4 regions of the Bacillus sp. FG16 genome follow, and region 2 is predicted to be linked to each of the others. Evidence: riboswitches for the same ligand, from Rfam matches in the RefSeq annotation. Region 2 holds a riboswitch; each other region holds the start of a gene.
What was found. Region 2 has a riboswitch for thiamine pyrophosphate ahead of ACODS7_RS15705 (energy-coupled thiamine transporter ThiT). Riboswitches for the same ligand answer to the same signal wherever they lie in the genome.

Region 1 (8,253 bases), on a different contig from region 2:
TGCTTCTATCGCTGGATTTAAATTATTGAAGAAAAATTTAAGTACACGTGAAATTGCTTATCATAAAAAAGGGCTACTATTAGGGCTTGTCGTTACATTTATTACAGGCGCTACGATGTGGCTTTCAGGACATGAATCAGCGATTGCCTTACATAAACACTCACCTGAAAAACTTGCATCTGCTGAAGCTTTATTTGAAACGACATCACACGCACCGCTATCCATTGGCGGAGTTGTGGATCCTAATACACTTGAACTAAACTATGCACTTGAAATTCCAAACATGCTTAGCTTATTAGTGGGACTAGACCCTAACACTGTCGTAAAAGGTTTAAAGGAATTCCCACAAGAAACATGGCCACCATTTTATACACATACACTGTTCAACTTAATGGTCGGCACTGCTGCGTTTACCTTTGCAGTTGCAGCAATTGCGCTCTTATATTGGTACTTCGTTTACCGAAAAAAGGGAACAGAACTACCGAAGTGGCTACTTTGGGGGGCTGCCGCATGCGGACCAATTATGATGCTCGGTATTGAATTCGGATGGATTTTCAGTTGTAGCGGTCGTCAACCATGGACAATTTATGGTATGCAGCGTACCGTCGATGCATCTACACGCGCTGATTTCGTCGGTCCTTTATTTATTTTGTTCATCATTTTATATATTGGACTCGCTATTTTAACAGTCTTTGTTCTACGGACATTCTTTAGAAGACATCCATTAAAGAATGATTTACAACACCAAGGAGGCGATTCTCATGCATGAGGAAAGTATTGCAATCATCATCTTATGGGCCCTTATTTTCGTATACAGTATATTAGGGTCCATCGATTTTGGCGCTGGTTTTTGGGGCATGGTATACGCAAAACATCCAACGCTCGCTGCCAAACTTGCGAATCGGTACTTATCACCTACTTGGGAAGTAACAAATACGTTTCTTGTTTTCGTCGTTGTCGCATTTCTCGGCTTCTTTCCGAAAGCGGCCTTTACCCTTGCGACAGTAATGTTCGTACCAGTTATGTTAATTTTAGTGCTCGTTGCAGTACGTAGTACATTTATGGTGTTTGCTTACTCCTTGCCGAAATATCAGTACCTTCTTCGGGTTATTTCAGGTATTACTGGTCTCTTAATTCCAGCACTATTAATTACCGTTTTACCCGTTACAGAGGGAGCCTATATTACAATGTCTGAAGGGAAAGAAGTACTCCTGTATGGAAAACTTCTTTCTAGCCCAGTTATCTATTGCTATATGCTCTTCGGAATAACGTCTGAACTATTTCTCTCCTCTCTCTTTCTCGCTGATTTTGCGAGAGAACAAAGTTCAGAAGATACGTATAGAATTTATAGAAGAAATGCCATCATCCTTGGTCCTGCAACGCTCGTTACGGCGATCATTGCCCTCGTTGTAATGGATCCAGAAACACATTGGCTTATGCAAGGATTAATAAAGCAATTCCCGTGGTTTACAGTTTCTATTGTTTTATTCGTTATCGGATACTCGTCCCTTTGGTGGACAAACAAAAAGTACAATACACTAGGATACCCTCGCATTGCCGTTTTAGCTGTCGTCGCTCAATATGCATTTGCAAGCTACGCTTACGGCGTCGCGCATTTACCGTATATTATTTATCCTGACGTAACTGTATTTACAAGCTTTACAACGACAGAAACGTTCTATGCACTTCTCATTCTATACGCAATTGGGATTGCAATTTTATTACCAGGATTTATTTTCTTCTGGAATTTATTCTTGAAGGATCGTACTTTTTTGAAGGAAAAATAATATAGCCTTAGAGTCTGTTCCAAAAGGTATTTTGGGATAGACTCCTTTTTCATGTTTTGTCGGTAAATCGATATATTTTAATAATCGCTGATATATTTTCAGTTGCGCCGATATATTTCAATAATCGCTGATATATTTTCAGTTACACCGATATAAGTCTCATTTACTACCTTACCACCCAATCAATTTATAGACTCCTATCACAATAGTTATTTCACTACTAGTGACACTTGTCCTTTAGCTTGAAAAACACATATTCGCTTCATCTCGTTATACGTCTAGTTCTTCTTATTTTTTGCTGAATATACTACCAATATAAACTTGAGACAAGCTACATCTGTTCAAGGGGAAATAGAAAGGTAGGCAAAATATGAGCATTGAAATATGGATTACTATTATTGTATTCTTCTTAACGATGATTGTTATCTTTTGGCGGCCTCGTGGTTTAAATGAGGCATGGCCAGCAGCAATCGGTGCTGGCATTATCCTGATTACTGGACTTGTGTCAAAACCAGACGTCATGGACATTATAAGTAAAATTGGCGGTGCCTCCATAACAATATTAGCGACCATCGTTATGGCCGTTATATTAGAAAGCTTCGGCTTCTTCCATTGGTCCGCAGCAAAACTAGCAAATTTAGCAAAGGGTTCTGGTCACCGTTTATACTGGCATATTCAATTACTATGTTTTCTTATGACTCTTTTATTTAATAACGACGGTAGTATTTTAATTACAACTCCAATTTTAATTCTTCTTCTAAAAAATCTTCAATTAAAACCTCATCAGCAAATTCCTTATTTATTAAGTGGCGCTTTAATCGCTACGGCATCTAGTGCACCAATTGGTGTAAGTAATATCGTAAATTTAATCGCATTAAACATCGTCCATATGACTCTTTATATGCATACTGCTATGATGTTTGTACCTGCAACATTAGGCTTATTATTTATGTCATGGCTTATGTATACAGTTTTAAAGAAAAAACTTCCGAAAAAATTACCTGTTTCTTCATATGATATTGAAGAAATTTTCTTCACGAAAAACTTCCATCCACTAAAAGGAAATAATTCTGTTGATACGAAACAAAAGCGTACAAAATTCATGTTAAAAGTATTAGGTTTCGTCTTCCTTATGCGCTGCCTTTTATTCGTTGCATCCTTCTTATCGATTCCAATCGAAATTGTTGCTGTACTCGGTTCACTCGTTCTTCTCATCTGGAGATGGTACTACTTACGAACAAACCCTGTCGATATTTTGAAAAAGACACCGTGGCACATTTTAATTTTCGCTTTCTCTATGTACGTCATTATTTACGGGCTTCACAACGCAGGATTAACAGCGGCGCTTGTAAATTGGCTTGAACCAGTTGTAAGTCAACATCTACTCTATGCTAGCTTTGCAATGGGTGGACTCGTCTCCCTCCTCTCTAACGTCTTCAATAACCATCCTGCACTTATGATTGGTACAATCACATTAACAGAAATGGGACTAGACCCAGTCACATTAAAAACTATCTACCTCGCAAACATTATTGGTAGTGACATCGGTTCACTATTACTACCAATTGGTACACTCGCTTCACTCATTTGGATGTATATTCTGAAACAAAACAAAATTAAAGTAAAATGGAAAGACTATTTAAGTGTATCCCTTATCGTTATTCCTCTCACAACAGTCGTCACATTATTCCTCTTATACTACTGGGTACACCTCTTCTTCGCCTTATAAAGTGAAACTTTAATCAGTGCGGGTTTTGTTCATCCCCCACTGATTATTAGTTAAACCAATCGGGCTTTTACGGGCAGCCCGACCCCGACCTAACTTCTTTGCTTCCGCTGAATTTTGAGGAGGGGGTCTTACTGCCCACAAATAGCGGGATAAACGACAGAAGCCCGCTTTGCTACCGTCTTAGCAAAGCGGGCTTCTTCTATATTTAAGTTAGGTACTACAGTGTGATCAATCAAGTAAAGAGGTGTAACGTGTTATTGGTATAAATGACTACCAGTGTCTTTAAATTCTTTCGCTTTCTCTTTCATCCCTTTTTCAATTGCTTCTGTCGTTTCTAAATCATTTTCTTTCGCATATTCACGAATATCATGTGAAATTCTCATACTACAAAACTTCGGTCCACACATGGAGCAGAAATGAGCCATTTTCGCACCTTCTGCTGGCAATGTTTCATCGTGATATTCCATCGCACGTTCAGGATCTAAAGATAAATTAAATTGATCGCGCCAACGAAATTCGAAACGTGCTTTTGAAAGTGCATCATCACGCTGATGAGCCGTTTTATGCCCTTTTGCAAGATCAGCCGCATGCGCTGCAATTTTGTACGTAATAACACCCGTGCGTACATCATCTTTATTCGGTAAACCTAAATGTTCTTTCGGCGTTACATAACAAAGCATCGCCGTTCCAAACCAACCGATCATCGCAGCTCCAATTGCCGATGTAATATGGTCATAACCTGGTGCAATATCTGTCGTTAGTGGCCCAAGTGTGTAAAACGGCGCGCCCTGACAAATATCAAGTTCTTTCTCCATATTCTCTTTAATTAAGTGCATCGGTACGTGTCCAGGTCCTTCGATCATAACTTGCACATCATGTTTCCAAGCAATTTTGGTTAATTCACCAAGTGTTTCAAGCTCAGAAAACTGTGCTTCGTCATTTGCATCTGCAATCGAACCTGGACGTAATCCATCTCCGAGAGAGAACGAAACATCATACTGCTTCATAATTTCACAAATCTCTTCAAAATGAGTGTATAGGAAGTTTTCTTTATGGTGGAATAAACACCACTGTGCCATAATCGAACCACCACGTGAAACGATACCTGTCGTACGCTTTGCCGTGATTGGAATGTAACGAAGCAATACACCAGCGTGAATCGTAAAGTAATCCACGCCTTGCTCAGCTTGCTCAATTAACGTATCACGATATACTTCCCACGTTAAATCTTCTGCAATTCCGTTTACTTTTTCCAGCGCTTGATAGATCGGTACAGTCCCAACTGGTACAGGCGCGTTACGAATAATCCACTCACGCGTCGTATGAATGTTTTTACCTGTAGATAAATCCATAATCGTATCCGCACCCCAGCGCGTTGCCCACGTCATCTTCTCTACTTCTTCTGCAATAGAAGAAGATACAGCAGAGTTTCCGATATTTGCATTGACCTTCACGTGGAAGTTACGCCCAATAATCATCGGCTCTGCTTCCGGATGGTTAATATTCGCTGGTAAAATGGCACGGCCTTCCGCGATTTCCTTACGAACAAACTCCGGCTCTACACCTTCACGAATCGCAACATATTCCATCTCAGACGTAATAATGCCATTACGTGCATAGTGCATTTGCGTAACGTTTGCACCTTGCTTCGCTCTAAGCGGCTGGCGATCCATTTGCGGGAAAACAGATGTATGCTTCGAAGCCACTTTCACACCGTCATCCTCTGGTTTCACTTCGCGCCCTTCGTATGCTTCTACATCACCACGCCCCATAATCCAAGAGTGGCGCGGTGTTGGAATACCTTTTTCCAACTCGACCTTATACGCAGGATCTGTATAAGGACCGCTCGTATCATACACACGGATTGGCGGATTTGGAACGCCATTCGTTTCGCTTTGTTCAATCTCACGCATCGGCACTTTCATACCTTCTCGTGGTCCATTCACATATACTTTTTTACTCCCTGGTAAACTCGATTTCAATTCAATTTGCTCAGCTGAAACAGATTGTTTCATAAATTTTGTTGCCCCCCTGTTCGTGACAAGGACGAGATATGGCCAGCGCATGCCAAAATAAAAAGAGCCAGGTCCATAAAAAAATAAGGACCTGGCTCATAAAGACATCATTATGTAAAGCCGTTAACTTCCCTACGCTGGTACGAGCCAGATCAGGTCCAAAGGGTTAAGAAGTTCACGCGCTTCTCTCTCAGCCTACGCATACGTTAGGCACCCCTAGTTTATCACTGATTTAATTTTCAATACTTTCCCATCATACACGATAATCTGAAAAATGCAAAGTTTATTTCTTTTGTTGTTTATGGAATCATCCACGTTAAATAATATGCCTGCACATACGTCATAATACCAACAATAATTACGAAGAACACCCTATTGTAAAAATAGTTTATAACTTAACATGGGAGTTTAAAAACATCTTCACCACAAAGAGTGTTGAGAATCTCGACCATTGTATTAAAAAAATTAAGAATACTAATATACAAGAGTTTAAGAGCTTTACGAATGGATTAGCCCGGGATATTGAAGCTGTCAGAAATGCGGTAACTTATGAGAATAATAATGGTCTTGCCGAAGGGAGCATAAACAAGTTAAAGCTTATTAAAAGAATCATGTATGGTCGATACAAATTCTCCACATTGCGGACAAAGATTCTACTTTTGGAGAGAATGAGACTTTTCAACTAACTCCGGAAAGAACCATTTTTTACTTGCTAAATACATTCATCAGTCCCGTTTGACAAAGAGCCTTTGTCTCTGCTGCATTTCGCTACAACTGCTACTGTTACCTGCCATACAACCTGCAATAGAGATAGGTAACAATTTACTATACAAGGAACAAAATTGACCTGCTCCTCCATTTAGTGATTTAACTATCTTTATTATTCAGAGCTAAAACTCAAAGAGAAATCTCTTACATTTATCGTAACATTATTTCCTTAATATGTTAATTTTTTGTTATCTTGTTAGTTAAAGGGGGACTTAGTACAAAAAATAACCGTAGATAGTAGCACGAACACCGTTCTTGTTATAATTAATTTTTTTCAGAACGTCTATAATCCTCTTTTAAAAAATATATGTAAATATAATAAAAAACGAATGATTAATAGAAATATTCTACACCACTCGTTTTTTATCGGACTTCTTTTTACTGTACTTTTATTTTCTTTATGAGTTATTAGAAAAATAATTGTCTATATAAGTCTTTATTTTTTCAAAATTCTTTTCCATAAATAAGATTGCTGGTACTTCAATTATTGGAAGATTATTTTCATTATCGAAAGCTGGACACGGTTTGGGAACTACCAAATAGTCAACTGAGTTTTTATCTCTAATATAATTAATTGAAACATCATAATACTTAGAAAAATATTCCTTCAAATCATCCTGATTCCTTAAAAATGGTAGAGAAAATATTGAACCATAATTTATACCAGCATCGACAATTAATACAAAGCATATTTTTTTCATGATACACCCTCCTCGTATAATAAGTTTTAAGTTAATAACTGTTCCTTGAAAATTAAATAGTTTTTATCTTCAAGAGCTACATCAAAAAAATGATGTATGGGTAAAATTTAGTCTTGGATACTGGGGGATTTCCCCAGATAATGGAAGTACGGAAATGGACCCCTCGGGAATATGCTTACTCCTCCTGTAGTTCGACCACGTTAAAAGACTGTGACCCAGACCAAAATGCACTGCATACGCACAAGCTGTATCGTTTTCCTTCACTTACCTCTCATAGTGGGGAGGGCAGCTTAGATGAAGGCAATCATTGAATACTCATACGCGAGGTTGTGGCTATGTTTTGGACTCTAGGGAGATCCCACAGTATCCAAGCTCATTCCAAATACTATTCAAAGAAAGGAGGTCCTTTCTTTGAGATTATTCGTAGCTATTGATGTAAGCTCTGAAAAACTTGATGTATGTTTTCTTGACAGTCATGACACTGTTTTGAAAGAAATTTGTCTTTCAAACGATGTGAATGGTGCCAACGCCATTAAGGAGGATGTTCTCCATTTTCATCAGTTGTACAACTATAAAAAAATTGTCATTGGTATGGAATCTACTTCCGTCTATAGTTTCCATCCTTCCATGTTCCTAACGGAAGATAAGGATTTGAGGGCTTTAGACGTGGAAGTGGTCGTACAAAATCCAAAAGCCATCCATCGGTATAAAAAACTCTTTGAAGAAGATAAGACCGATAAAATAGATGCTTTCCGTATTGCCGATTTTTTACGAATCGGACGGTATAATAAGTTTCTTATCAAGGAGGAAAAATACGTTGCCCTTCAACGTTTAACACGATCTAGATATCAACTCGTTCACCAGCAAACAGAATGTAAGCAACACTTTCTGAAGAACCTTTACTACAAATGTAATACGTTATCGAAAGAGTTAAATACCTCTGTTTTTGGTGCGACGATGATGGAAATACTCTCAGTTTCCCTTTCGTTGGATGAAATCGCAGAAATGGATCTAGAAGCACTCGCTACTCTTCTTCAGAAAAAGGGGAAAGGACGCTTTAGCGACCCAGAAGATTTAGCGAAAACCATCAAGAAAGCCATACGTGACTCCTACCGACTAGGTAAGGTCGTTCAAGACTCTGTGGACGTTGTATTAGCCACTTATGCACGATTGATTCAAACATTGAAAAAACAAATCAAAGAGATAGAAAAAAGCATTACTGCTTTATTCTAAGCCATTCCAGAAGCGAGATA
Region 2 (8,253 bases):
TCAAGGAATCGTTTTAACGAGAGAACAACTCATTTCAAGAATTTGGGGATATGAATTTGCTGGTGATGATCGAACGGTTAATAGTCATATTCGTAATTTAAGAAATAAATTAGGAGAGAAAGCAAAGTACATTACAACTGTAGTACGCACAGGTTATAAATTTGAGGGCAATGTATGAGGAAAGGAATTGTACTAAAATTATTTACTCTTACAACAGCATTGTGCATGTTGATTTTAGCGACGATATTTATTGGACAAACGATATTTTTTAAACAATATTATGCGAATCGAAAAGTGGAAGATATTAAAGTGAATTTAAATTCCTTTGGGAAGAACTATTTAAATCATGCAGGAAATGCAGAAGAAATTCAGAAACTAGAGCAAGACTTTTTAAGAGAAAATAATACGTGGATTACGACATTAGATAAGAACGGGAATTTAAAACATGCAGATGATTTTTATTTTGAAGTAACGATAGATCGTAGGCAACAAAAGAGCTTTGGACAACAAATATTCAAAATTCCCTTAGGTAATCTCGTCAATATAGAGGAGATTGATAATAAATTATCAGAGCATTTTTTAGGGCAAGAAATTTATTTTTCTGGAGTGAGAAAAGAAGATAGTTTTATTCCATTCTCTTTTTCTTTATCTAAACAGAATTTAAGCGGATCTAATAAACCGCTAGAAAAAGCATTTAATGAGAAAATGAGAAAATTATATGAGGAGAAAAAGAAAGCAACCGGGGAACAAGTTGTTAAGGAGAAGAGGCCAGCCGTTCAGGAGCAAGCTGCCCAAGAACCAGATGTTTACATAGGAGGGCGTGTTACGAAAGTACAGTTTCCAGATGTAAAAGGCCCCGTAAATCCAATTTATAAAAACTCTTTATTTTTGGATAGTATAAAAGAATTTCAAACGGATGTATTACTAAAAGAGAGTAATCAAATAGAGTATTCAACAAAGACAATGGACCATGAAAAGAATGATATAAAATATAAATTATTAATGAAACCAATAAAAGAAAAAGATGGATCAGTAACATATATTTATGCGATGGCTTCTTTACAGCCCGTAGATGAAGCTGTACAAATGGTGCAAGATTATTACATCTATATCATTGCATTTGTAGTCGTTCTTATTTTTTTAGCTTCGTTTTATTATTCAAAACAAATTGCAAAACCGTTATTAAAAATAAATGATACGACGAAGAAAATAGCACAATTAGATTTTACAGAAAAAATACCGATTACTTCAAAAGATGAAATTGGAGATTTATCGAAAAATATTAATGTGCTATCAAATAAACTCCATTCGCATATTGGGCAGTTAGAAGAAGATATTGAAAAGGAAAGAAAGTTAGAAAAGACGCGAAAAGAATTCATTTCTGGTGTTTCACATGAATTAAAAACACCGCTAAGTATTATGAAAAGCTGTATTTCTATTTTAAAAGACGGGGTAGCTGAGCATAAAAAGGATTATTATTTTCAGGCGATGGAGAGAGAAGTAGACAAAATGGATACGTTAATTTTGGATATGCTTGAGTTAGCTAAATTTGAATCTGGTACATATAAAATGAAAAAGGCTTCGTTTTATATTGATACAGTAATTGAAGACATATGTGAACATCTATCTGTGGAAATAGAGAAAAAAGAGCTTCGTATTCATAAAAATATATGTTCATTTGAAGTGATTGCAAATCAAGGCCGGATTGAACAAGTCATCGTGAATTTCATTACGAATGCCATACGTTATACACCAAATAAAGAAGATATTATTATTTCTACAATAGATGAGAAGGATCGTATAAAAGTGTGCATTGAAAATAAAGGTACTCACATTGAAGAAGAACAATTAGATAAAATTTGGGATCGTTTTTATCGAGTGGATACAGCTCGTCAGCGTTCACAAGGTGGGACGGGGCTTGGGCTTGCCATTTCAAAGAATATTTTAGAACTACATGATGCTGAATATGGGGCAGGAAATACAGAAGATGGTGTGTTATTTTATTTCTATTTACCGAAAAAAGCGTAGAAAATATGATCTACGTTTTTTTAAATTATTTTCATATTATCTTTACCTAATCTTTATTTTTAATCAGTATAATTTGTTTAGAATATGAGGTTATGTAAGGAGTCGATGAACCGTGCATAGCAATTGGCTAAGTATAATGGTATTTATTTTCTTTTGCGCATTTATTGTATTTTTAATTAATATTACGATATGAAAAAAGAGCGCTCATTAAGCGCCCTTTTTTTGTGTATTCATTTGATAAGCACTGATGCTTTTGAATAAGCGTGGTGAAGTGATAAATAAAAATATAAGTAAAACGGTACATAGAATATAGGAACCAATCATTGTACTACCGTTAAATATTAAAGAATATAGGAAAGCCGACTGGCCTTTTGGTGCATATTGTCCCCAGAAAATGATACCAGCGATAAAGTGACAGAAGTAACGAGCTAGACTACCGATAAAAGTAGCGACGATAATGTATCCAATTACTTTCTTTCCTTGGTTTTGTTTTGATGAAGGTTTGTCTTTACGGCTACCTAAATTTGATTGCTCTTCGCTATTATTATTGGAAGTTAAAAGTGCTTTTTGAATTGGACGATAGAATAACCCAGCAAATCCAATGAATGCGAAAGCAACGAAGTATTCAATTAGTACTTGAATTGGTGTGACGATAATGGCATCGCCTACGACAATTTGTAATAATCCCCAAATTAAGCCTCCTAAGAAAGCCATTTTGAAGCCCCAGCGGTATGCGATAATAAAAATAGGAATCATAGCAAATGAAATGGAACCGCCTGTTGCTGATATTTTGATTGAAAGTGGTAAAATATCGATGACCAAGGCGAAGGCTGCAAGAATAGCAGATTCGATCATCGCTTGTAAATTGGTGTTACGCATGTTGTCTCCCCCTAAATCCAAGTTGTACAAAAAAGAATAGATATCATAGGAGGATACGAAATACGTAAATAAAAATGAGGTATGTATTTCGGACGTTTGCACAATCCCTGCGTTAGCATTAACTAACAGGTTCGAAGGGTCGGAACGAAGTGTTCCCTCTCAGCGGCATGGCTCCCCCAGTGATAACGAGATTCTTTATTTGCTATTGTTTATTGTAAGCGAAATGGATGAGAATGGCAAACAAATGCTGTATGACAATAATTGAAATAGAATTGTAGCGAAATGTTAATAAATATGAAGCAAAAGGGTATAGTACAAGAGAAATTGGGTGTGGTATAATTTTTTTGAAAATAATTATCATTCTCTTCTGAGGGGGAAGGTTATGAGCTTAGTAGATATTAAAATTGGAGAGAAAGTGTTAGTAAAAAGTATTCAGTCTTTAGATCAGCTATTAAAGCGTAGACTAGCTGCTTTCGGTCTTGCGGAAGGAAGCGAACTTCGCTTGAAACAGAAAGCGATGTTCAAAGGTCCTTGTACATTGGAGTGTCGTGGACAGTTAATTAGTATTCGTCATTGTGACGCGAAAATGATAAAGGTGGAATTAGCGTGAATAAGGTAGCTTTGCTAGGGAATCCGAATACAGGGAAGACATCATTATTTAATGCACTTACTGGTTCTTATGAATACGTAGGAAACTGGAGCGGTGTAACAGTAGAAAAAAAGGTTGGTAAATTAAAAGATAGACAAGGAACATTAATTGATTTACCAGGTGTGTATGATTTAAATCCAGTTTCACGTGATGAAGGTGTTGTAACAAACTTTCTATTAACAGAAGAATTTAATCATATGTTAAATATCGTAGATTCTTCGCAATTTGAGAGAAATATGCATTTAACGTTGCAATTACTTGAATTTGGTAAGCCGGTCTCAATTGGTTTAAATATGGTTGATGTGGCGAAGCAAAGAGGAATTGTCATTGATGTAAAACGATTATCAGAACTATTAGGTGTAACAGTCGTTCCTGTCGTTGCAAGAAGTGGAAAAGGTTGTGAAGAACTACTTACGACTCTTAAAGAAAATGACAAAAAAGAGAAAAAGCCATTCCTTATTTCATATGGTGTACAAATGGATGAAGGAATTGGAGAAGTAATTGCTCTTTTAGAGACAGTGAATTACGAGCATCCGAGATGGTTAGCTCTTCAATTTTTAAGTAATAACGAAGTAGTAGAAAAAGAAATGAAAGCATTACCAATTTATAAGGAACTCATAGCCATTCGATCTCGCTTAGAAGGAAAACTTGATTGTACGTTAGAAGAGCACATTTACAAAACTCGTGAAGCGTATATTGAAAAGTTAAAAACAAATGTTATGAAGCATGAGAAAGAAGGAAAAATTCCTTTTTCAGAAAAAATTGATAGATTAATTACACATAAAATTTTAGGACTTCCAATCTTTTTAGCAGTTATGTTTTTTATTTTTCAGGTTACGTTTACGTGGATTGGTACACCTTTATCGGATATGTTAGATGAGTTTTTTGGTGGTCAGCTTACGGATTGGGTGACGGCTGGACTTACAAGTATTGGAGCTTCTGATTTTATTCAAGCACTCGTTACAGAAGGTATTATTGCCGGTGTTGGTGCTGTATTAGTATTCGTACCACAAATCTTTGCACTATTCTTTTTCATTTCATTATTAGAAGACTCAGGATATATGGCGCGAATTGCAGTTGTTATGGATAGAATTATGGAGTTTTTCGGCTTAAACGGAAAAGCTTTTATTCCGATGATTATCGGTTTTGGATGTAACGTTCCAGGTATTATGGCAGCGAGAACGATTGAACAGGAGAAAGAGCGCTTACTTACAATTTTAGTAACACCGTTTATGTCTTGTTCAGCACGATTACCTGTATATGCATTATTTGCGGGCGTATTCTTCCCGCATAGTCAGGCGACTGTTGTATTTTCTTTATATGTTGCAGGGATTGTTCTTGCGTTATTAGTTACAAAAATTATGTCTCTTACGATTTTAAAAGCGGAAAAATCTATTTTTGTTATTGAACTACCGCCTTATCGTGTGCCACAAGCGAAAACGTTATGGCTGAGCACGTGGGAGAAAGGAAAGGGATTTGTTCGTAAAGCTGGTACATTCATCTTTGGTGGTTCGGTTGTTATTTGGTTATTAAATTATGCAGGTCCATCAGGATTTGGCGTTGATATGGGAGATAGCTACTTAGCGATGATTGGTGGATTTATCGCACCATTATTTGCACCGCTCGGCTTTGGAACGTGGCAAGCTGCGGCATCCCTTTTAACAGGATTTTTAGCGAAAGAAGTTGTCGTTTCTACAATGGCAATTATTTATGCGGTTAAAGAAGATGTGCTTGGAAATGTAATGGGAGCACATTATACAGCATTATCAGCTTATGCATTTATGTTCTTTATTTTATTATATGTTCCGTGTTTAGCGACCGTAGCTGTTATTAAACGTGAAACAGGATCAGCGAAATGGACGATTTTCTCAGTCGTGTATCCACTCGTAGTTGCTTATGTATTAACGCTCATTATATACCAAGTTGGATCCCTACTCGGATTCTAGAAGGAGATGTATTGTGATGATGGTCAATATTATAATTGGAGCTATCATTTTTGGTTATGCAGCATATACGTTAGTTAATTTTGTAAAGAGAAGTAAAAAAGGAAAATGCGCGGCATGTTCTTTAAATAAGTCATGTCAGTCGCAAACTTGTAGCCCGGATATGGAGCAAATTGCTCATAATAAATAGAAAAAAGCTTTGCGAATTTCGCAAAGCTTTTTTGTTTTACTTTTTACTTTTTAATTTTTACAAGTTGAGAAGCTTCTACGCCTTTGTAACCAGGGAATTCTTTACTCGGGTCTTTATCAAATTTTAATACACCTACAGATTTTTCATCACCTTTTACATTGCTGTAAGTTGCGTCATCGACAATCGCATACATATCTGTATATGCACGTCCACTTCCGATAATTGTGTTGCCTTCATATTTTAATTTCGCTCCATCAAGTGTAGCATTTTCTACTTTCTCTTTTGCAAATAATACACCTTGTTCTGTTGTTACAGCTGGTAATTTATCAAGTGGCTTCGTGTTGTCTTTTTCATCAACTTTGCTAAGTAACTCTTTTTTCATTAGTTCTTCACCAGTTTTCTTATCCATTACAAGAACTTTTTTACCATCTAATGTTGTCATTTTCATTTTATAGAAGTCTTTTTCTTTCACTTCTTTTTTGTTTTTATCTGTAATTTGTTGAACTTGTTCTTCTGAGCCGTACAGTACAAAACCGTTCGCTTTCTCTCCTAATAAAGAACAACCTGATAATGCTCCGAATGAAATTGCTGCTGCTAATCCGATTCCTACTAATTTTTTCATGATGATTTCTCCTTTTATATGTTTTATAGTAAATACAATTTTTGTATTATTGCTTACAAGTGAAGAAGCTTATTTGTTGCTTCTGGTATTAGTGTATAAGAAATATCGGAATGCAACTATCGAGTTAGCTTACAGTAACATTACACTTATGTAATTTAGTGAAATTGCACAAAAGTAAGTTAATTCCAAAGAGGGGTAATGAGAATATATTAGAAATACAATATTGTATATAGAATGTCATATTATAATGGATGTATTTTGGAAATAACATGTAAGGACATATTAGTTTTGTTATAATAAACACATAGGCTGTAAAAATGAATATTCTTTACTGTAAAGGGAGATTTTTCAGTTTTCCAAGTAGTGAATTTGAAATATGAGGTATATCATAGGAGGAATTTAGATGTCTGTATTTAAACGATTAAGAGATTTAACAATGTCGAATGTATATTCATTAATTGAAAAAGCGGAAGATCCAGTTAAGATGACGGATCAATATTTACGCGATATGCAAGCGGATGTACAAGAAGCTGAGAAAAGTGTAGCAGCTCAAATCGCGCTTGAGAAGAAATTCAAAATATTATTTGAAGAGCAAGAAGCACTTGTGAAAAAACGTGAAGAGCAAGCTCATATGGCTGTTCAAGCTAATAACTTAGATCTTGCGCGTCGTGCATTAGAAGAAAAACAAAATGCAGAGCAAAAGATGAATGAGTATAAAGCAAGCTACGAGCAAAATAAAGCTGCTGCTGATAATCTGCGTCTTAAGCTAGAAGAAATGCGCAAGCAATTAACAGAGCTGAAAAATAAACGTGAAACACTTGTAGCACGTGTAAATGCAGCGAAAGCACAGAAGAATATTAATCAGGCGATGTCTGGATTTGATTCGAATTCAGCAAAAGCTGGTTTAAGCCGTATGGAAGAAAAAGCTCTTCAATTAGAGGCTGAAGCGGAAGCAAGCGGTGAAGTTTATAAGAAAGAAAAATCATTAGATGATGAATTCGCAAGCTTAAACAAAAATTCTGCTGTTGATGATGAATTAGCCCGTATTATGAAGCAGTATGAGAAATAATATAGAATAGAGACAAATGAACCGACATGTCTAAACAAATTCATGTCGGTTTTCTATTACCCCGCATTAACGGGTAGTAAGACTCCCACCTCTACTTTTTGTGAAAGCAGAGAGGTGGGGGGAGATCTACTGCCCGTAAATGCCCGATTGGTTCAACTAATAATCAGCGGGGAATGAACACCTCCCCACTGATTAAAGTTTCACTTTATATTTAGAGGAGGTTTTGCAATGACATGGATGAATGTAGTTGCCATGCTTGTATGGACTGGAGCGAGTGCAGTACTTTTATTTGCAATTATGTGGGTTGATTCGATTTTTACAAAATACAATGATTTAAAAGAAATCAAAAATGGAAATACAGCTGTAACAACTCGTTTTATTATGAAATTATTTGCACAAGGGTACATTTTATCTCAATCGATAACGAAAGCAAATGATTTATGGCAAGCACTTCTTGCATCAGCAGTTTCTTTCGTTATTTTATTAGTGGTAGAAATGTTTATCGAATTCGTATTAAAGAAAATGTCTGGTCTTGATTTAGAAGAAGGTACGAAAGAAGGTAGCGTTGCACATGCGATGTTAGCCGGATCATTACATATTGTTGGTGCACTTATTTTAGGTGCTTGTTTATAAAGAGAAAAGGAGGGGTAGATCATGAGTTTATTTAAACGAATTAAAAATATAATGAAAAGCCCAGAGCCACCGAAGCCGGAAAAGAGTCTTTTAACGTTAGCTCCTGGTGATATGATTGAAGTTTCATTAGTCATGTACGAATTAACTGGGAAAACGAGTATGCATTCTCGCAAGGAAATTGTTTTAACACTGCAAGACGGGAAAGACATTCGTTATTTAAAAATTGAAGATCGTGAAAAT
Region 3 (8,253 bases), on a different contig from region 2:
AATCAGGGATTAGACCGGAACGCCCAATGTCGATTGCCGTAATCGCTTCTCAGCAAGCAATTACAGCTAGTCCGATTTCAGCTGCCACAGTTGCTCTTTTAGCAATGTTCGCTGACTATAAAATTACCTTATTAGATATTTTAAAAGTAAGTATCCCTTCTACTTTCATTGCTTGTATGTTAGCAGCATTCGTTGCTAGTAAGATGGGAAAAGAATTAAATGAAGACCCTGAATACTTAAAACGATTAAACGAAGGAATGATTCCTAAACTTGAAGAGAAAAAAGAATTTGTAGGTGTAAAAGGCGCCAAATTATCAGTTATCCTTTTCCTAGTTGGAACCTTCCTTGTTGTACTTCTTGGTTCATTTGAAGCACTTCGTCCAGGATGGATAGTTGATGGGAAGTTAGCTCGTCTTTCCATGCCGAACACAATTGAGATGGTTATGTTAACTATCGCGGCTCTTATTATTATTTTCTGTAAACCAAATGTAGAAAGCATTGTGTCTGGTAACGTCTTTAAAGCAGGGGCAACAGCAGTTGTTGCTATTTTCGGTATCGCTTGGATGGGAGATACTTTCTTTAACGGAAACTTAAATATGATTCAAGGATCCATTCAGCATTTAGTAACAAGTGCACCTTGGCTATTTGCCATCGCGCTATTCATTCTATCTATTTTACTGTACAGCCAAGCAGCAACAGTACGTGCCTTAATGCCACTTGGACTATCCCTTGGTATTCCACCAGCACTACTGATTGCGATGTTCCCTGCAGTAAACGGATATTTCTTCATTCCAAACTATGGAACAATCGTTGCTGCCATTAACTTTGACCGTACTGGTACAACAGGTATCGGTAAATACGTATTAAATCATAGCTTTATGATTCCAGGTTTAATCGCAACATTTACTTCTATCGGCATTGGAATGCTTTTAATTTCTATTATGTTTTAAAGAAAAAGCACAAACCTTTATTTAAAAAGGTTTGTGCTTTTTTAATCAAACGTTTGTTTAAAATTTGGGGCAGTCCATTTCTCCATGTAGCACTTAAAATACTACACGTCCTTCCCTACAAACTTCTCTTTACTTCTTCAGCTAATTTTCTCGTACTTTCATACGCAGATTCAGCTAAACTAATTGCTGAAATAACTGAAACACCTTCCGCACCCGCCTCTATAACTGCCGCTGTATTTTCAATTGTAATCCCGCCAATACCAACGATTGGCACTGTAATTCCTTGTTCTCTAAAATAAGCTAATCCTTTCGTTCCTTGAACCGCTTTCGTATCTTTTTTCGTACTCGTTGGGAAAATAGGTCCAACGCCTAAATAATCTGCTCCATGTTCGATTGCAAAGCGTGCTTCTTCAATTGTATGAGCAGATACACCGATAATTTTATCTCCCATTTTTTCACGAACAGATGTAATTCCTTCATCATCTTGTCCTACATGAACACCATCTGCATCTAATTCAATGGCTAATTCTACATCATCATTTACAATGAAAGGAACACTATATTCCTTACAAAGAGTCTGCAATTCTTTTGCAAAACGCACTCTATCCTCTCCAATTAAAGAACCTTCCCCCTTTTCACGAAATTGAAAAAGTGTCACTCCACCATCTAACGCTTCTTTCAATACAGTTAAAGGATCCTTCGTGCAGTTATTGCTTCCCATAATAAAATACACTTGTAATAGGTTAGACATTTTCTTTGTTTCAATGCGCATCATGTGTTTCATCCCCCTTACTCTAACTCCTCAATCTTCCCATACTTCTCCATATCAGCTGAAGTTGTATTCGCTAATTGATTTAAAAATTCAATTTGGAAACTACCTGGCCCTTTTTCTACTGTTTTAGCAGCTGCCAGTTCTGCAGCTACACCATAAAACGTTAATGCGGCTACTGCTGCTTTTACATAATCTTTTTCAACTGCTACAAATGCTCCTATTACCGAAGTTAGTAAACACCCTGTTCCCGTAACTTTTGTTAAAATAGGATGACCATTTCGAATAAGAACAGTTCGCTCTCCATCTGTAACAACATCTTCTTTTCCAGTAATGACCGCAACTGTATTTAGTTCATCTGCTGCCTGCCTTGCAATACTTACAACATTTCCATTTCCAGTACCAGCGTCTACCCCTTTAATTTCCCATTTCTCATTAATAACGTTTGCTATTTCAGCCGCATTTCCGCGGATAATTGCTAAATCGATTTCAGCCGGAATATGTCTCGCAACTTCTGTTCGATACGAAGTTGCTCCTGCACCAACTGGATCAAATAGTACTGGCACATTGTTCACATTTGCTGATTTACCAGCGAGTAACATCGCTTCTACTTCCTCAGGACGAAGTGTCCCCATATTTAATACTAACGCTCCAGCAATGCTAGCCATTTCTGCTACTTCCTCTTTTGCATACGCCATTACAGGCGATGCCCCAAGTGCCAACAAACCGTTAGCAGTAAAATTTGTTACAACAACATTTGTAATATTATGAACTAACGGATTAGATTCTCTCACCAAATCCACTACTTTACTAATTTCTTTCATATTCATCCTTTTCATCTCCTAACTATAATGATGGGAGATACACAAAAAGACACTTTGCGCGTACGCAAAGTGCCTGAACATGTGCTTTTACACTCTCCCTACGCTGGCATTATCCAACAGGTTCAAATGGTCAATGACGGACTAGTAGTCATCCTCTCAGTTTGTATCCACAAACTCCCATGTGTTTCTTATTCATCTACTTCAAAGTCTACTCTTATTCTAGTAAAATAACAAGTTCTTTACTTTTCTATTTAATATAGGAGCAACTGATAAAGTGAAGGCTTTTACGGGCAGTTGTTCCCCCACCTAACTTATTTGCTTTCGTTGAATTTTGAGGTGGGGATCTTACTGCCCGTTAATGCGGGATAAAGTGAAACTTTAATCAGTGGGGGTTTTGTTCATTCCATTAAAAACAGCTCAAATATGGAGCGAAACTGAATCTCAAGAAGATGTATGCTATATTTAACTTATGGAAATTTGAAAGGATGTTTTTAATATGTCAAAAAGCGTTGTAATCGCTGAAAAACCTTCCGTTGCACGAGATATTGCTCGTGTACTGAAGTGTGATAAAAAAGGAAACGGCTATCTTGAGGGTAGTAAATATATTGTAACTTGGGCTTTAGGTCATCTCGTTACATTAGCAGATCCAGAAAGCTATGATGTGAAATATAAACAGTGGAATTTAGAAGATTTACCGATGCTACCGGAGCGTTTGAAATTAACGGTTATTAAACAAACTGGTAAACAATTTAATGCTGTAAAAAGTCAGCTACTTAGAAAAGATGTAAATGAAATTATTGTAGCAACAGACGCTGGACGTGAAGGGGAATTAGTCGCACGCTGGATTATCGATAAAGTTAAGCTAAATAAACCAATCAAACGTTTATGGATTTCTTCTGTAACCGATAAAGCAATTAAAGATGGTTTTGCAAATTTAAAACCAGGTAAAGCCTATGACAATTTATACGCTTCAGCAGTTGCACGTTCAGAAGCTGACTGGTATATCGGTCTTAATGCAACTCGCGCTTTAACAACTCGCTTTAATGCCCAGTTAAATTGCGGCCGTGTGCAAACTCCTACTGTTGCTATGATCGCTAGTCGTGAGGATGAAATAAAGAACTTCAAAGCACAAACTTACTACGGCATCGAAGCTCAAACAATGGAGAAACTCAAACTTACTTGGCAAGATACAAATGGCAATAGCCGTAGTTTTAATAAAGAAAAAATTGATGGTATTGTAAAAAGTTTAGATAAACAAAATGCTACTGTTGTGGAAATTGATAAGAAACAGAAGAAATCATTCTCTCCTGGTCTTTACGATTTAACTGAATTGCAACGTGATGCAAATAAAAAGTTCGGTTACTCTGCCAAAGAAACATTAAATATTATGCAGAAATTGTATGAACAGCATAAAGTGCTAACGTACCCTCGTACAGATTCACGCTACATTTCATCTGATATCGTTGGAACACTTCCAGAACGTCTAAAAGCATGTGGTGTTGGAGAATACCGTCCCTTCGCACATAAAGTATTACAAAAGCCTATCAAACCTAACAAATCATTTGTTGATGATAGTAAAGTAAGCGATCATCATGCGATTATTCCAACAGAAGGATACGTTAACTTCTCAGCATTCACAGATAAAGAACGCAAAATTTATGATTTAGTTGTAAAACGTTTCTTAGCTGTTTTATTCCCAGCATTCGAATACGAGCAACTAACATTACGTACTAAAGTTGGTAGTGAAACGTTCATTGCACGCGGAAAAACAATTTTACATGCTGGTTGGAAGGAAGTATACGAAAATCGATTTGAAGACGATGATGTAACTGATGACGTAAAGGAGCAGCTTCTACCTCGCATTGAAAAGGGCGATACATTAACTGTAAAGTTAATTATGCAAACATCAGGTCAAACGAAAGCACCTGCACGCTTTAATGAAGCAACTTTACTTTCAGCAATGGAGAATCCTACAAAATATATGGATACTCAAAATAAACAACTTGCTGATACGTTAAAGTCAACTGGTGGATTAGGTACTGTAGCGACACGTGCAGATATTATCGACAAACTTTTCAACTCTTTCTTAATTGAAAAACGTGGTAAAGATATTCACATTACATCAAAAGGTCGTCAATTACTTGATTTAGTACCAGAAGAATTAAAATCACCTACACTAACTGGTGAGTGGGAACAAAAACTTGAGGCAATTGCAAAAGGAAAACTCAAGAAAGAAGTATTCATTTCGGAAATGAAGAACTATACGAAAGAAATTGTTTCTGAAATTAAATCGAGTGATAAAAAATATAAACATGACAACATTTCAACGAAGTCTTGTCCAGACTGCGGCAAACCAATGCTAGAAGTAAACGGCAAAAAGGGAAAAATGCTCGTATGCCAAGATCGTGAATGTGGTCATCGTAAAAATGTATCTCGTACAACAAACGCTCGCTGTCCGCAATGTAAGAAGAAATTAGAATTACGTGGTGAAGGTGCAGGTCAAATCTTTGCATGTAAATGTGGCTATCGCGAGAAATTATCAACATTCCAAGAGCGACGTAAAAAAGAATCTGGAAACAAAGCTGATAAACGTGACGTTCAAAAATATATGAAACAACAGAAAAAAGAAGAAGAACCATTAAACAACCCGTTCGCAGACGCATTAAAAAAATTAAAGTTCGATTAAACAAAAAGGTTCCTACCGCTCTCGGTAGGAACCTTTTTCTTAATGAATAATTTTACTTCCTTTTGCATTCTCAACAAATTTTTCACTTGATTTGTTAATTGGTGTTTTCAGTAATAACGCAGCAACGATCATAACTACTACGAAAACACTTAACACAAGTAAGTCTCTTATTACGATATCCCAAAGCATTCCGCCAACCGTTTCACGAATTGCACTAATTGCGTATGTGAACGGTAAGAACGGATAAATTGCTTGGAAGAATTTCGGTGTCATTTGAATTGGGAATGTTCCGCCCGACCCTGCTACTTGCAATACAAGTAAAATGATCGCCATCGATTTCCCAACGTTTCCGAAAATAGAAACGAGTGAGTATACGATACAAACGAAGACTCCACCAATAAATAAACTAAATAATACAAACCAGAACTTATCGACTACGTACGTACCGAGTAAGAATATATCTCCCATCGATACGATAAACGCTTGTGAAAGACCTATCGTTAAGAATGTTAATAAACGTCCGAAGTAAATTTCATGGCTCTTATAATTCGCGCCCTCTTCATGCACTTCTACCGTTAATAATGAAACCATTAATAATGCGCCTACCCATAGTGCAAGCACTGTATAGAATGGTGACATCGCTGAACCGTAGTTCGGCATCGCAAATAATTTATTCTCTTTTAAATTTACTGGATTCGCAAAGTAATCACTTTGCTTTTCAACATCGTTTTTCAATAAGCGTATGATGTCTTTTATATCTTCTTCAGATTCAAAATCACGAATTTTATTTGCTAAGCCTTTAATCTTTTTCTCAGTCTCCGGCATTTCAGCTTTAATGTCTACTAATTTCTTTCTACCGTCTACTAAGCCTTTTGATGAATCTTCTAGTAATTTTTTAACATCTGGAAGCTTTTTGTCTGCATCATTTAAAATTTGAGTTGTATTTTTCGACATCTCTTTTGTACGAGCAATTGCTGTATTGAAATTAGGTACAATTTCTGAATCATACGTCGATAATACATCTGTTAATTGAGCTGATCCGCCCTTCGCAGCATTGTTAATACTTTCAATTACATCTTTTGTAGGTTTCTGGCCATTGTTAAGAAGTGTAATTCCCTTATTCGTTGCCTCTACACCTTTTTGTAAGCTGCTTTTCGCTTTGTTTAATTTTGCGATTCCATTATTAAGGTTTTTATCACTATTTACATCCGCTAAAACCTTATTTGTACTTTCTAGAACTGGAATCATATCATCAATTAAACCGATTCCAGATTGGAATTGACCATTTAAGCTATTTAAAGCTACTTTCGTTGAATCTAAACCGTTAATACCTCTATTTTGTACATCTTCTTTTGCTTTCTGTAAATCTGCTTTTGCACCCTCAATACCATTTTTTACTTTATCGTAATCTGCTTTTGCATTATCATATACTGCATTTGCATCAACTTTGGCTTGATCGACTGTGCTAACTGCTTTTTTATAATCTGCTACAAACGTTTCATTATAATCTTTTTCAGCTTGATCAATTAATCCATTTGCTGCATCTAATTTTTGATTCGCTACATCTGTTACATCTTTCTTTACTTCTTGTCCTTTGCCAATAACATTTACAATATCTTTAATACCGTTATTTGCATTTTCCATACCTTTTTTAACATTAGTTAAGTGATTCACTCGCCCTTGGAAAAAGCTTTGACCAAAATCAGTAGTCGCCGATTTTTGAAGTTCAGTAAAGAAATTAATAAGATATGAAATACCATCTGTACCAGTTTGTAATCGTTCTGATACCGCATTTAAATCTTTCTTTGCTTGTTCTGGATCAAACTGACCATTTTGCAATCCATTTAAAACACTTTTCCCATAAGCTGTTCCTGCACGTGATGAACTTAAAACATTATTTACTGTTTGATTAATATTTTGCGCTATACTCTTATAACCATCACTATTCAACTTAGAAAGATCTGGTCTCGCTGGGAATTCAGGTAATCCATTCATTCCAGACAAGTCAGGAATATTTAGTTCTACACCTGGATTCATTAAAAAGTCAGTAAATGCATCTGCACTATCCATAACGCCTTTTGCTGCCACTAAATCATTTCTTATCGTCCCTGGAGCATTTTTTAATGTTTGATCTTGTCTTGCAAAGAACTTATCTAAATTCGCCAATGCTTCCTGCCCATCATTTATTACACTTTCTACAACCGGCAACTCTTTTTGCGCTACTTTCACAACATCTTCTGCTCGAGTCGCATCATCTAACGCCTTATCCATAAGTGTATTCATTTCTGGGAACTGCGCTTCTAACTTAAATACAAGATCTTTTACTTTTTCGATACTTGGTAAGTTTGTTTCTAAATCGATTCCAAGGTCATTGAAAATTTTAAAAATCTCACCGTTTGCTGTTTTTACAAAGTTTTTACTAATTTCTTCTGTAATACCTGATGCACCTTTTGCTGTAATCTTCGGTGCAATCGCGTTTACTTTTTCATTCACATAGTAATCCAGTTCTGGTTTTTTAGGATTTTCATCCAGAACAGTTGCAATTTTTTCAGAGAAGTCTTTTGGAATCGTAATACTTGCATAATAATCCCCACGCTCAACTCCGTAAATTGCTTGTTTTTCATCTACAAATTTCCAGCCAAGATTTTTGTTTTTCTTAAGGGAGTCTACAATCTCTTTCCCGATATTAATATCTTTCCCTCTTAAATTAGAACCTGCATCTTGGTTAGAAACTGCAATGGGAACCTCTTTTGTATTTCCATACGGATCCCAAGAAGCTTTAATGTTAAACCATGCATATAACGATGGTAAAATCATTAATCCTAAAACAATAACAATTGCAGCCCAATGTTTGGCTACATTCCGTAAATCTGTCTTATAAATACGCCAAATCTGTTTCATAGAAGTTATCACCTAATTATATATTTTTCCTTCTTTAGAAAATGATACATGCATTTTGCAATTATATCACTTTCTACATCGTGTATTAACCAAAAACGTACTATTTTTTCCCATTAACTTTCA
Region 4 (8,253 bases), on a different contig from region 2:
TGTTGAAAATGAACAAGTTGTTGGGCTTGTTACTGATCGAGATTTAGTTGTTCGAGGGATTGCTGAAAAACATCCTGGATCTAATAAAATTACAAATGTAATGACAACAAATATTATCTCAGTTTCTCCAAATGATCCTATTGAAAAAGCTACAGAGCTAATGGCACAGTATCAAATTAGACGGTTACCAGTAGTTGATAGTGGTCAGCTTATTGGTATGTTAGCACTAGGAGATTTAGCTATAAGGGAATCGGCAGATGATCAAGCTGGATTTGCCTTGAGCGAAATTTCAGAGCGTACAGAGTAAATTGAAACTTTAATTAACCGAGATTTTAATGGTTACTCATAAAGAGCTAAACTATATATAAAATTCAGATGCATTATTCTAGCATATATGGATTAAACTAATATGTTAGCGTGATGTATCTGAGACATTATATAATAAGTATATGGTTAATAATTTCGACAGTTTTTTAAAATTTGTTATTCTTAATTTTTAATAAGAGAAAAGATGATATACTGATAGATATAAGTATTATGAGAGATTTTGAATATAACAATATTAATTTTTAATGGTGCGATAATAACTTAATATTTCCTACATAGATGAAAGGGAAGGGGAATTATATGAAGGCTGTACAGGGCGATCCAAATTGGAATTTGGTTACAGATACATATATAGAACCAAATAATTTCGCTGAATTATTTTCTTTGCTTGTACCTTGTCACCCAAAAGGTGAGGGGAAAGAACGAACTATATTAGTATGGAAAGAGAAAGAATTTTATAAAGAAGAAAATTTAGCCGCATTTATTGTATATGGCATGAATAAAGTAAAGAATTTACCGCAGTTTCATAAAGATGAAATTCCAACTTTAGTGCGTATTCTTCGCTTATGCCAAGAGCTTGGTTGGTATGAAGAAGCAAATGCTTTTATGGTAGCACAAGGATTAGCTGAGTTTGTTCATACTTCATTGGAATATGAAACATGGGATCTTTTGACGCAATCAGTTGCTTTAAACTATTTAATTATTAAATATCGTATCGGCGAATTGACAGATAGAGATATTAAAATTTGGGATAGAGTTAAATTTAATGAAAAATGTATAACAGATTGTAAACATTTATTATCTCATAAAGAAGTATTGGAATTTACATTCTTTTATATGTGCAAGAGAGCAAAATCATTATCAAAAGAGCAATTAAATAGTGATATGATGAGTTTAGCAATGTATTGTAATACTTTTGTATATGATTTATATACACATGATTTATTACGGAAATATCGCAAGTGTACAGATTTCCTATCATATTATGGGCCTAGTCAGGCAGTTTTAGCATGTCAAAGAGCTGTATTATCTCAAATTTCCGATCGCTTAGACCCGTTAAAGACAACTCATGTAGATGATTATTTATATGTGATGAAAGAAATGATGGAGCATATGACGATAGGAGTAATGGATCGATATGGTCATTTTATTGGAAAGCTACTATCTTATGTGCCATTTTTCGAAATGATACAAGTTCCACAGCATGCATATTATTGTGAAGAGTTACTGTATATTTGTAAGGGCATTGAATATAAAGAAGAAACACTACGCAATTATATATTTATACAATTACATGATTGTTTACCATCATTCTTTAGGCTATTTCTTAAAAATAAGCGTTACGCAACGATTCATGATATTCTTTTCTATTGGTGCGATGATGAACAACGAATGAGCTTAGAGAAAAAATATAATTTGAGCTTTATTTATGAAAAATATGCTTGTGGATAAACAATATTTTCGATATGAAAAATTAATATAAATTAAAAAGGATCTCCGGTTTATGTGAGATCCTTTTTTGTTAGTAAAACAAGGAGAAAGTGATTAAGACAAGAAACAACATTCCATATAGGAGAAGTTGTGCGGTGTAACTTCCTTGTATACCAAAAAAAGTATTAGCTTTTTCATACAAATTCAATATGTATTTTATTGGAGTATCTTTGAAAGATTGGTACACAGTGTCTCCTCTTTCTAAGCTTCTTGTTTTTGTTTTTGGTTATAAGGGACATTAATATATCTAGCTACAAATAACAAAACAGCCATAAAGAATATTGGAAATACAGTAGATAAATAAAAGCCATTACTAATTATATTTGTTATGAGAGCACTCAAAAGAAAAATAGCATTATAAATATGGGCAATTTTTTGTTTTAGTTGTACTTGAAATGATTCCATCATAATTTCTAATGCAACAAAAGCAATAATAATAGATAAAAATACAATGTTTGTATTGTAAATGATTAAACAACAGATTAAACCTAAAAAGGCTACGTATTCAATTATAAGAGGTATATTGCGTGGCATACAATTTACCTAACTAAATATGGCAGTGGATTTACTGCATTTGTTTTTTCAAAATTCCATTCTCCATTATGTAATTCAAAATGAAGATGTTGCCCGTATGAATGACCTGTGTTTCCCATATGACCTACTAATTGTCCAGTTTGTACTTGATCACCAGTTTGTACAGTGCGATCCTTCATATGGGCATAAACAGTTGTATATAATTTCCCATTGATTTGATGCGCAATGAACACAACATTTCCATAGCTAGCTGAATAATAAGATTTCACAACTTTACCTGCAGCAGCAGCTTGGATAGAGACGTTCCCTGGAGCGGCAATATCTATACCATAATGCATTTGTTCCCAGCGTATATCAAAGGTTGAGCTAATTCTTCCTTGAGCAGGGAATTTGAAAGCAGCTGGAATAGATGAAGGTTGCTCTGTTTTAGCTTGTGGTTGATTTTGTACTACATAGTGTTTTGCTACATATCCGTATCCTGTGCCAAAACGAATTTTATACCAAGTTCCTACAGTTTCTACTACTTGTACTTGTGTACCGTTTTGTAATGAACCGAGTAGAGCGCTACTTGTACTAGTGTTGCTACGTACATTCAGATTAGGTGTTGCAACAGTATATTTTGTATTATTTTGAACGGTGATTCCTTTTACTAAGGGCTGTGAACCATTAGAAACGAATGCTTTTTGTACGTAACCTGTTTGGCCATTGTGTGATATTTTATACCATTCGCCTTGATCTTCTTGAACGGTAATGAACTTGCCATTTGGTAATACATCTAAAATGGAAGATTCTAAATTAGGTTCAGAGCGAACGTTTAATGCATTAGCATTGACGATGTATTGATCATTAGATTGAAGTTTGTTTTTTAGTAAAATAGCATCTTTTTGTACATAACCTACTTTATTATGAACAGATACTTTATACCAACCATTAGTTGTTTCAAGGATGTTCACTTTTGTATTAAAGCGAATTGTATCAATTGATGTGCTTTTTACGTTATCTTTTGTATGTAATGCTACTTGATCGACTTTGACATACCCAGTTTTAATATTAGATAATTGTTCAGCGTTTGCTTTTTGTACATTTGTTTCACCCATAGAAGGAAGTAAAGAAGCAATCGCTACAGTAGTTGCTGTTAAAGCAGTAGCTTTCATATTCATGGAATAGAGACCTCCTCTAGTTGTATAGTTGTAATTTTATTATAGTATAAAGATATAATATAGTGGGTGTATTCACATAAATGTAATATGAAATCAATATAAAAATAAATTTTTTGAGGATAATGATTCCTTTTTATACAATTAATTGGGGTTTTATTTTCTAAAATAGAATGTATGTATTTTATAACTTCAATATTTTGTTGATAATTAAGAAAATTAAAACAGTTGATGATGTCTTATTAGGGTGTTATACTGACAGTGATAATTTTATAGTTTGCTAGGAGAGCTGGTGTTGCCAGCTGAGAGTAGGCCGTAAGCCTTTGATCCTTTTTATTACCTGATCTAGATTATGCTAGCGTAGGGAAGCAATTCGGACACTAACAATGAGTCCCCGTTTCTTTGCGTATAGAAACGGGGCTTTTTTATTTGAAAATTTCATATTGAAACCACTAGGGGTGCTTGATTTGCTGAGAGAGGAATAATCCTTAACCCTTATAACACCTGATCTAGGTAATACTAGCGAAGGGAAGTGGAACATCGAATAAATGTATAATTTTATTTGCTGTAACCACTTCTTATATATAGAAGTGGTTTTTTATTTAGATACATATATTGAAAGGGGATAGAGAAATGAAATTTTGCGATAGATTATTAGAAACTGTGCAACCAGTTTGGGAGATGAGTCATAATCATCCGTTTGTAGTGGGTATGGGAGATGGCACGTTAGAAAAAGATAAATTCCAGTATTATATTATTCAAGATTATTTATATCTGCTAGATTATGCAAAGTTATATGCGATTGGTGTTGTAAAAGCAACGAATCCACAAGTAATGGGAAAGTTCGCTGAACAAATTGATGGAATATTAAATGGCGAAATGACAATCCATAAACAATATGCAAAAAGACTTGGAATTTCTATAGAGGAGATAGAGTCTGCGAAACCATCTGCTAAAAATTTAGCTTATACAAATTACATGATGTCTGTATCTCAAAATGGCACACTTGCGGAATTAATAGCAGCGCTTCTTCCTTGTATGTGGAGCTACTGGGAAATTGGAAAGCGTTTAAATGATATTCCTGGAGCAAGAGATCATGAGTTTTTTGGTGAGTGGATTCAAGGATATAGTTCGGAAGAATACGGTAATCTTTGTATTTGGTTAATAGATTTATTAAATGAAATGGCAGTTGGAAAGTCTGAGAAAGAACTAGATAGATTAGAGGAGATTTTCTTATATTCCAGTCGATTTGAATATTTATTCTGGGATATGTCCTATCGTAAGGAGATGTGGGGATTTGAGGAGCAAGAACATACTACAGTTTCATAATGTTTCTTTTCATTACGATGAGAAACCAATCATCCATGAATTAAATGCTTCTATACATGAGAAAGAGTTTGTCAGTATTATCGGACCGAGTGGATGTGGGAAAAGTACTTTATTTCGCCTTATTACAGGCCTAGAGAAGGTAAGTACTGGACAGATAGAACTGACAGAAACAAAGCACCATCCTGTAGGGTATATGCCGCAAAAAGATATGCTTTTGCCGTGGAGAACAATTATTGAGAATGCCGCCTTGCCGCTAGAGTGCCAAGGTGTACAGAAGAAAGAAGCACAAGTAAAGGCAAAGGAACTGTTATATAAATTTGGTTTACAAGGATATGAGACAAAACATCCGAAAGATTTATCTGGTGGTATGAGGCAACGCGTATCTTTTATCCGAACTTTATTAACGGGCGGGGAGATATTGTTATTAGATGAACCGTTTAGCGCGTTAGATGCTTTAACGAAGGCCTCTTTACAAGAATGGTTGTTTGAACAATGGCAAGAGTGGGAAAAAACAATTTTATTCATTACTCATGATGTTGAAGAAGCGTTATTTCTTTCGAACCGAGTTTTAGTAGTGGAACAGCAGCCGATAACGACTTTGACTGAGCGGATTGTACCGCTTGATCATAACAGAACACGAAAAGATTTATATAAACCGGAAGTGTTAGCGCTGAAAGATGAGCTTCTTAGTATGTTACAAAGGCAGGTACTTGTGTGATGAACCGATTGAAAGAATTAGTTCCTGCTATTACACTTTCTAGTATTTTACTTGCTGTGTGGGAAATAGGAGCAAGAATTGTAGATGAGATGTATATTTTACCGTCACCGTCTGCGATTGTAATGAAGATATGGAAACTAAAAGACATATTATTTACGGTTCATTTACCTGCAACGTTATACGTCGTTTTAATAGGTGTTGTGATTTCTATCGTATTAGGTGTAGGGCTAGCGATGTTAATGAATGCGAGTACATGGATGGAAAGAGCATTTTATCCATTATTAGTTGCTTCACAAACGATTCCGATTACTGCGCTTGCTCCGTTATTTGTTTTATGGTTTGGATACACAATCTGGAGTAAGGTTGTTGTCACAGTTTTAATTACGTTTTTCCCGATTGCGGTCAATACATATGATGGACTGCGTAGTACGAAAAAAGAATGGGAGGAGCTCTTAGTTACATATGGAGCAACGAAAAGAGATATTTTTCTTAAACTAAAGTTGCCGTCTGCTCTTCCTTATTTTTTCTCAGCTTTAAAAATTGCAGTTCCGCTTAGTGTTATCGGAGCAGCAATTGGAGAATGGCTCGGTGCACAAGCTGGACTTGGATATTTCAGTAAGAGAATGATGACGCAGTTAGATGGAGCTGGCGTATTTGCACCCATTGTATTGTTATCATTATTAGCTATTTTCTTCGTCGTACTTATTTCCATATTAGAAAAGAAATTCATTAGTTGGAGGAAGCATTCATGAAATTTTTAAAGCGCATCTTTGTGTTTACATTATTAATTGCAATGATTGCAGGATGTTCGAGTAATTCAGCATCAGACAAAAGTAAAAAAGAGAAAGAAATAACAGTCATGTTAGATTGGTATCCAAATGCGGTACATAGCTTTATTTATGCAGCAATTGAAAAAGGATACTTTAAAGAAGAAGGTGTAAAGGTAAATATTAAATTCCCTTCTAATCCGACTGATCCATTAACATTGGCAGCAGCAGGGAAGGTGACAGTTGGCTTGTATTATCAGCCAGATGTTGTTATGGCAAGAGCAAATGAGCAAATTCCAGTGAAATCAATTGGGGCTGTCGTACGTTCGCCATTAAATCATGTCGTATCGCTGAAATCAGCGGGCATTCAATCACCGAAAGATTTAGAAGGAAAAACAGTAGGATATTCTGGAACACCTTTAAGTGAGATGTATTTAAAAACGATGGTAAAAGAAGCTGGTGGTAATCCTGATACAGTGAAAGTAGTTGATGTTGGATTTGATTTAGTACCAGCCTTAATTACGAAAAAAGTGGATGCGGTAACAGGGGCATACATTAATCATGAAGTACCGGTTATGCGTCATGAAGGCCATGAACCAGCTTACTTTAATCCAGCTGATTACGGAGTACCGAACTATCATGAGCTTGTGTTTGTAACAGGTGATAAAACGTTGAAAAAAGATAAAGAAGCGTTGCAAGCTTTCTTACGTGGTACGAAAAAAGGCTATGATTTCATGAAGAAAAACCCAGATGAAGCATTGAATATTTTATTAAATCATCAAGAAAAAGAAAACTTCCCACTTGTGCCAGAAGTTGAAAAGGAAAGTATGAAAATTTTATTAGAGAAGATGGAAACGAAAGATGAGCCATTTTTATCAGATTCAAAAGAATCTTGGGAGAAACAAAATAAATGGCTGAAGGACAAAGGAATGACGAAAGAAACTGTCCCAGCCGATGAACTATTCGAAAATATTTTAAAGTAGGCGAATGAATATGAAAAATGAGCTCCACGTAATCTCAAATGGCCATATGCCATTCGAAGAGTTAGTGAATGTAGCGATGCAAATTGAGAGTGAGATTGATTATTTGCATATTCGTGAGCGTGAGAAGAGTACGAAGGAGTTATATGAAGGTGTGGAAAGTCTTTTAATGGAAGGCTTTCCGGCTTCTAAAATTGTCATAAATGATCGAATTGATATTGCAATTTTATTAAATATTCCTCGTGTTCAACTAGGGTATCGAAGCACAGATGTAAAGTCAGTGAAAGAAAAGTTTTCGTATTTGCATGTCGGTTATTCTGTGCATTCGCTAGATGAAGCGATAGTAGCATTTAAAAATGGAGCGGATTCACTCGTTTATGGTCATGTATTTCCGACAGATTGTAAAAAAGGTGTGCCAGCGAGAGGGCTTGAAGAAATTTCAGACATTGCAAGGTGTTTATCTATACCGATTACAGCAATTGGAGGAATTACTCCAGAAAACACAGTGGATGTCCTTACTAACGGTGTAAGCGGTATAGCAGTTATGTCTGGAATAGTAAGTAGTAGTAACCCGTATAGCAAAGCTAAATCTTATAAGGAATCAATAAGAAAGTGGGCGGAAAAACATGTGTGAGAAGTATGATGTAGCGATTATTGGTGGTGGTGTAATTGGTAGTTCAGTTGCACATTTTCTAGCAGAAAGAGGACATAAAGTAGCGATTGTAGAGAAGCAAAGAATTGCATCGGAAGCTTCGAAAGCAGCTGCTGGTTTACTTGGTGTTCAAGCAGAATGGGATGCGTATGATCCGCTATTTGAACTTGCTAGAGAAAGCCGAGCTATATTTCCACAACTTGCAGCAGTTTTACGTGAAAAGACGGGTATTGATATTGGATATGAAGAAAAAGGAATTTATCGTATTGCTCAAAATGAAGATGAGAAGGAAAGAATT

Region 1: linked by a shared signal. The riboswitch ahead of thiC (phosphomethylpyrimidine synthase ThiC) and the one ahead of ACODS7_RS15705 (energy-coupled thiamine transporter ThiT) in region 2 are both predicted to bind thiamine pyrophosphate.
Region 3: linked by a shared signal. The riboswitch ahead of thiM (hydroxyethylthiazole kinase) and the one ahead of ACODS7_RS15705 (energy-coupled thiamine transporter ThiT) in region 2 are both predicted to bind thiamine pyrophosphate.
Region 4: linked by a shared signal. The riboswitch ahead of tenA (thiaminase II) and the one ahead of ACODS7_RS15705 (energy-coupled thiamine transporter ThiT) in region 2 are both predicted to bind thiamine pyrophosphate.

What each region holds. Positions count from the first base shown of each region.
Region 1 is NZ_JBMDKC010000018.1:38,569-46,821, forward strand. It holds gene cydA (cytochrome ubiquinol oxidase subunit I) at 1-769, shown strand, start outside; gene ACODS7_RS09310 (cytochrome d ubiquinol oxidase subunit II) at 762-1,787, shown strand; gene ACODS7_RS09315 (arsenic transporter) at 2,158-3,516, shown strand; gene thiC (phosphomethylpyrimidine synthase ThiC) at 3,771-5,531, opposite strand; TPP riboswitch at 5,644-5,759, opposite strand; partial or broken gene ACODS7_RS09325 (L-lactate permease) at 5,831-5,902, opposite strand; gene ACODS7_RS09330 (transposase) at 5,948-6,217, shown strand; gene ACODS7_RS09335 (hypothetical protein) at 6,698-7,000, opposite strand; gene ACODS7_RS09340 (IS110 family transposase) at 7,412-8,233, shown strand; partial or broken gene ACODS7_RS09345 (transposase) at 8,237-8,253, shown strand, end outside.
Region 2 is NZ_JBMDKC010000039.1:9,564-17,816, forward strand. It holds gene ACODS7_RS15695 (response regulator transcription factor) at 1-178, shown strand, start outside; gene ACODS7_RS15700 (sensor histidine kinase) at 175-2,028, shown strand; gene ACODS7_RS15705 (energy-coupled thiamine transporter ThiT) at 2,236-2,907, opposite strand; TPP riboswitch at 2,994-3,095, opposite strand; gene ACODS7_RS15710 (FeoA family protein) at 3,290-3,517, shown strand; gene feoB (ferrous iron transport protein B) at 3,514-5,502, shown strand; gene ACODS7_RS15720 (FeoB-associated Cys-rich membrane protein) at 5,519-5,689, shown strand; gene ACODS7_RS15725 (lipoprotein BA_5634 family protein) at 5,733-6,311, opposite strand; gene ACODS7_RS15730 (PspA/IM30 family protein) at 6,715-7,380, shown strand; gene ACODS7_RS15735 (DUF350 domain-containing protein) at 7,609-8,013, shown strand; gene ACODS7_RS15740 (DUF4178 domain-containing protein) at 8,035-8,253, shown strand, end outside.
Region 3 is NZ_JBMDKC010000047.1:22,646-30,898, reverse strand. It holds gene ACODS7_RS17775 (anaerobic C4-dicarboxylate transporter family protein) at 1-950, shown strand, start outside; gene thiE (thiamine phosphate synthase) at 1,066-1,725, opposite strand; gene thiM (hydroxyethylthiazole kinase) at 1,740-2,549, opposite strand; TPP riboswitch at 2,622-2,734, opposite strand; gene topB (DNA topoisomerase III) at 3,040-5,229, shown strand; gene ACODS7_RS17755 (YhgE/Pip domain-containing protein) at 5,269-8,130, opposite strand.
Region 4 is NZ_JBMDKC010000076.1:297-8,549, forward strand. It holds gene ACODS7_RS22890 (CBS domain-containing protein) at 1-307, shown strand, start outside; gene ACODS7_RS22895 (DUF3965 domain-containing protein) at 628-1,779, shown strand; gene ACODS7_RS22900 (hypothetical protein) at 2,020-2,352, opposite strand; gene ACODS7_RS22905 (SH3 domain-containing protein) at 2,358-3,512, opposite strand; TPP riboswitch at 3,782-3,893, shown strand; TPP riboswitch at 3,954-4,057, shown strand; gene tenA (thiaminase II) at 4,143-4,838, shown strand; gene ACODS7_RS22915 (ABC transporter ATP-binding protein) at 4,807-5,556, shown strand; gene ACODS7_RS22920 (ABC transporter permease) at 5,556-6,308, shown strand; gene ACODS7_RS22925 (ABC transporter substrate-binding protein) at 6,305-7,306, shown strand; gene tenI (thiazole tautomerase TenI) at 7,317-7,937, shown strand; gene thiO (glycine oxidase ThiO) at 7,930-8,253, shown strand, end outside.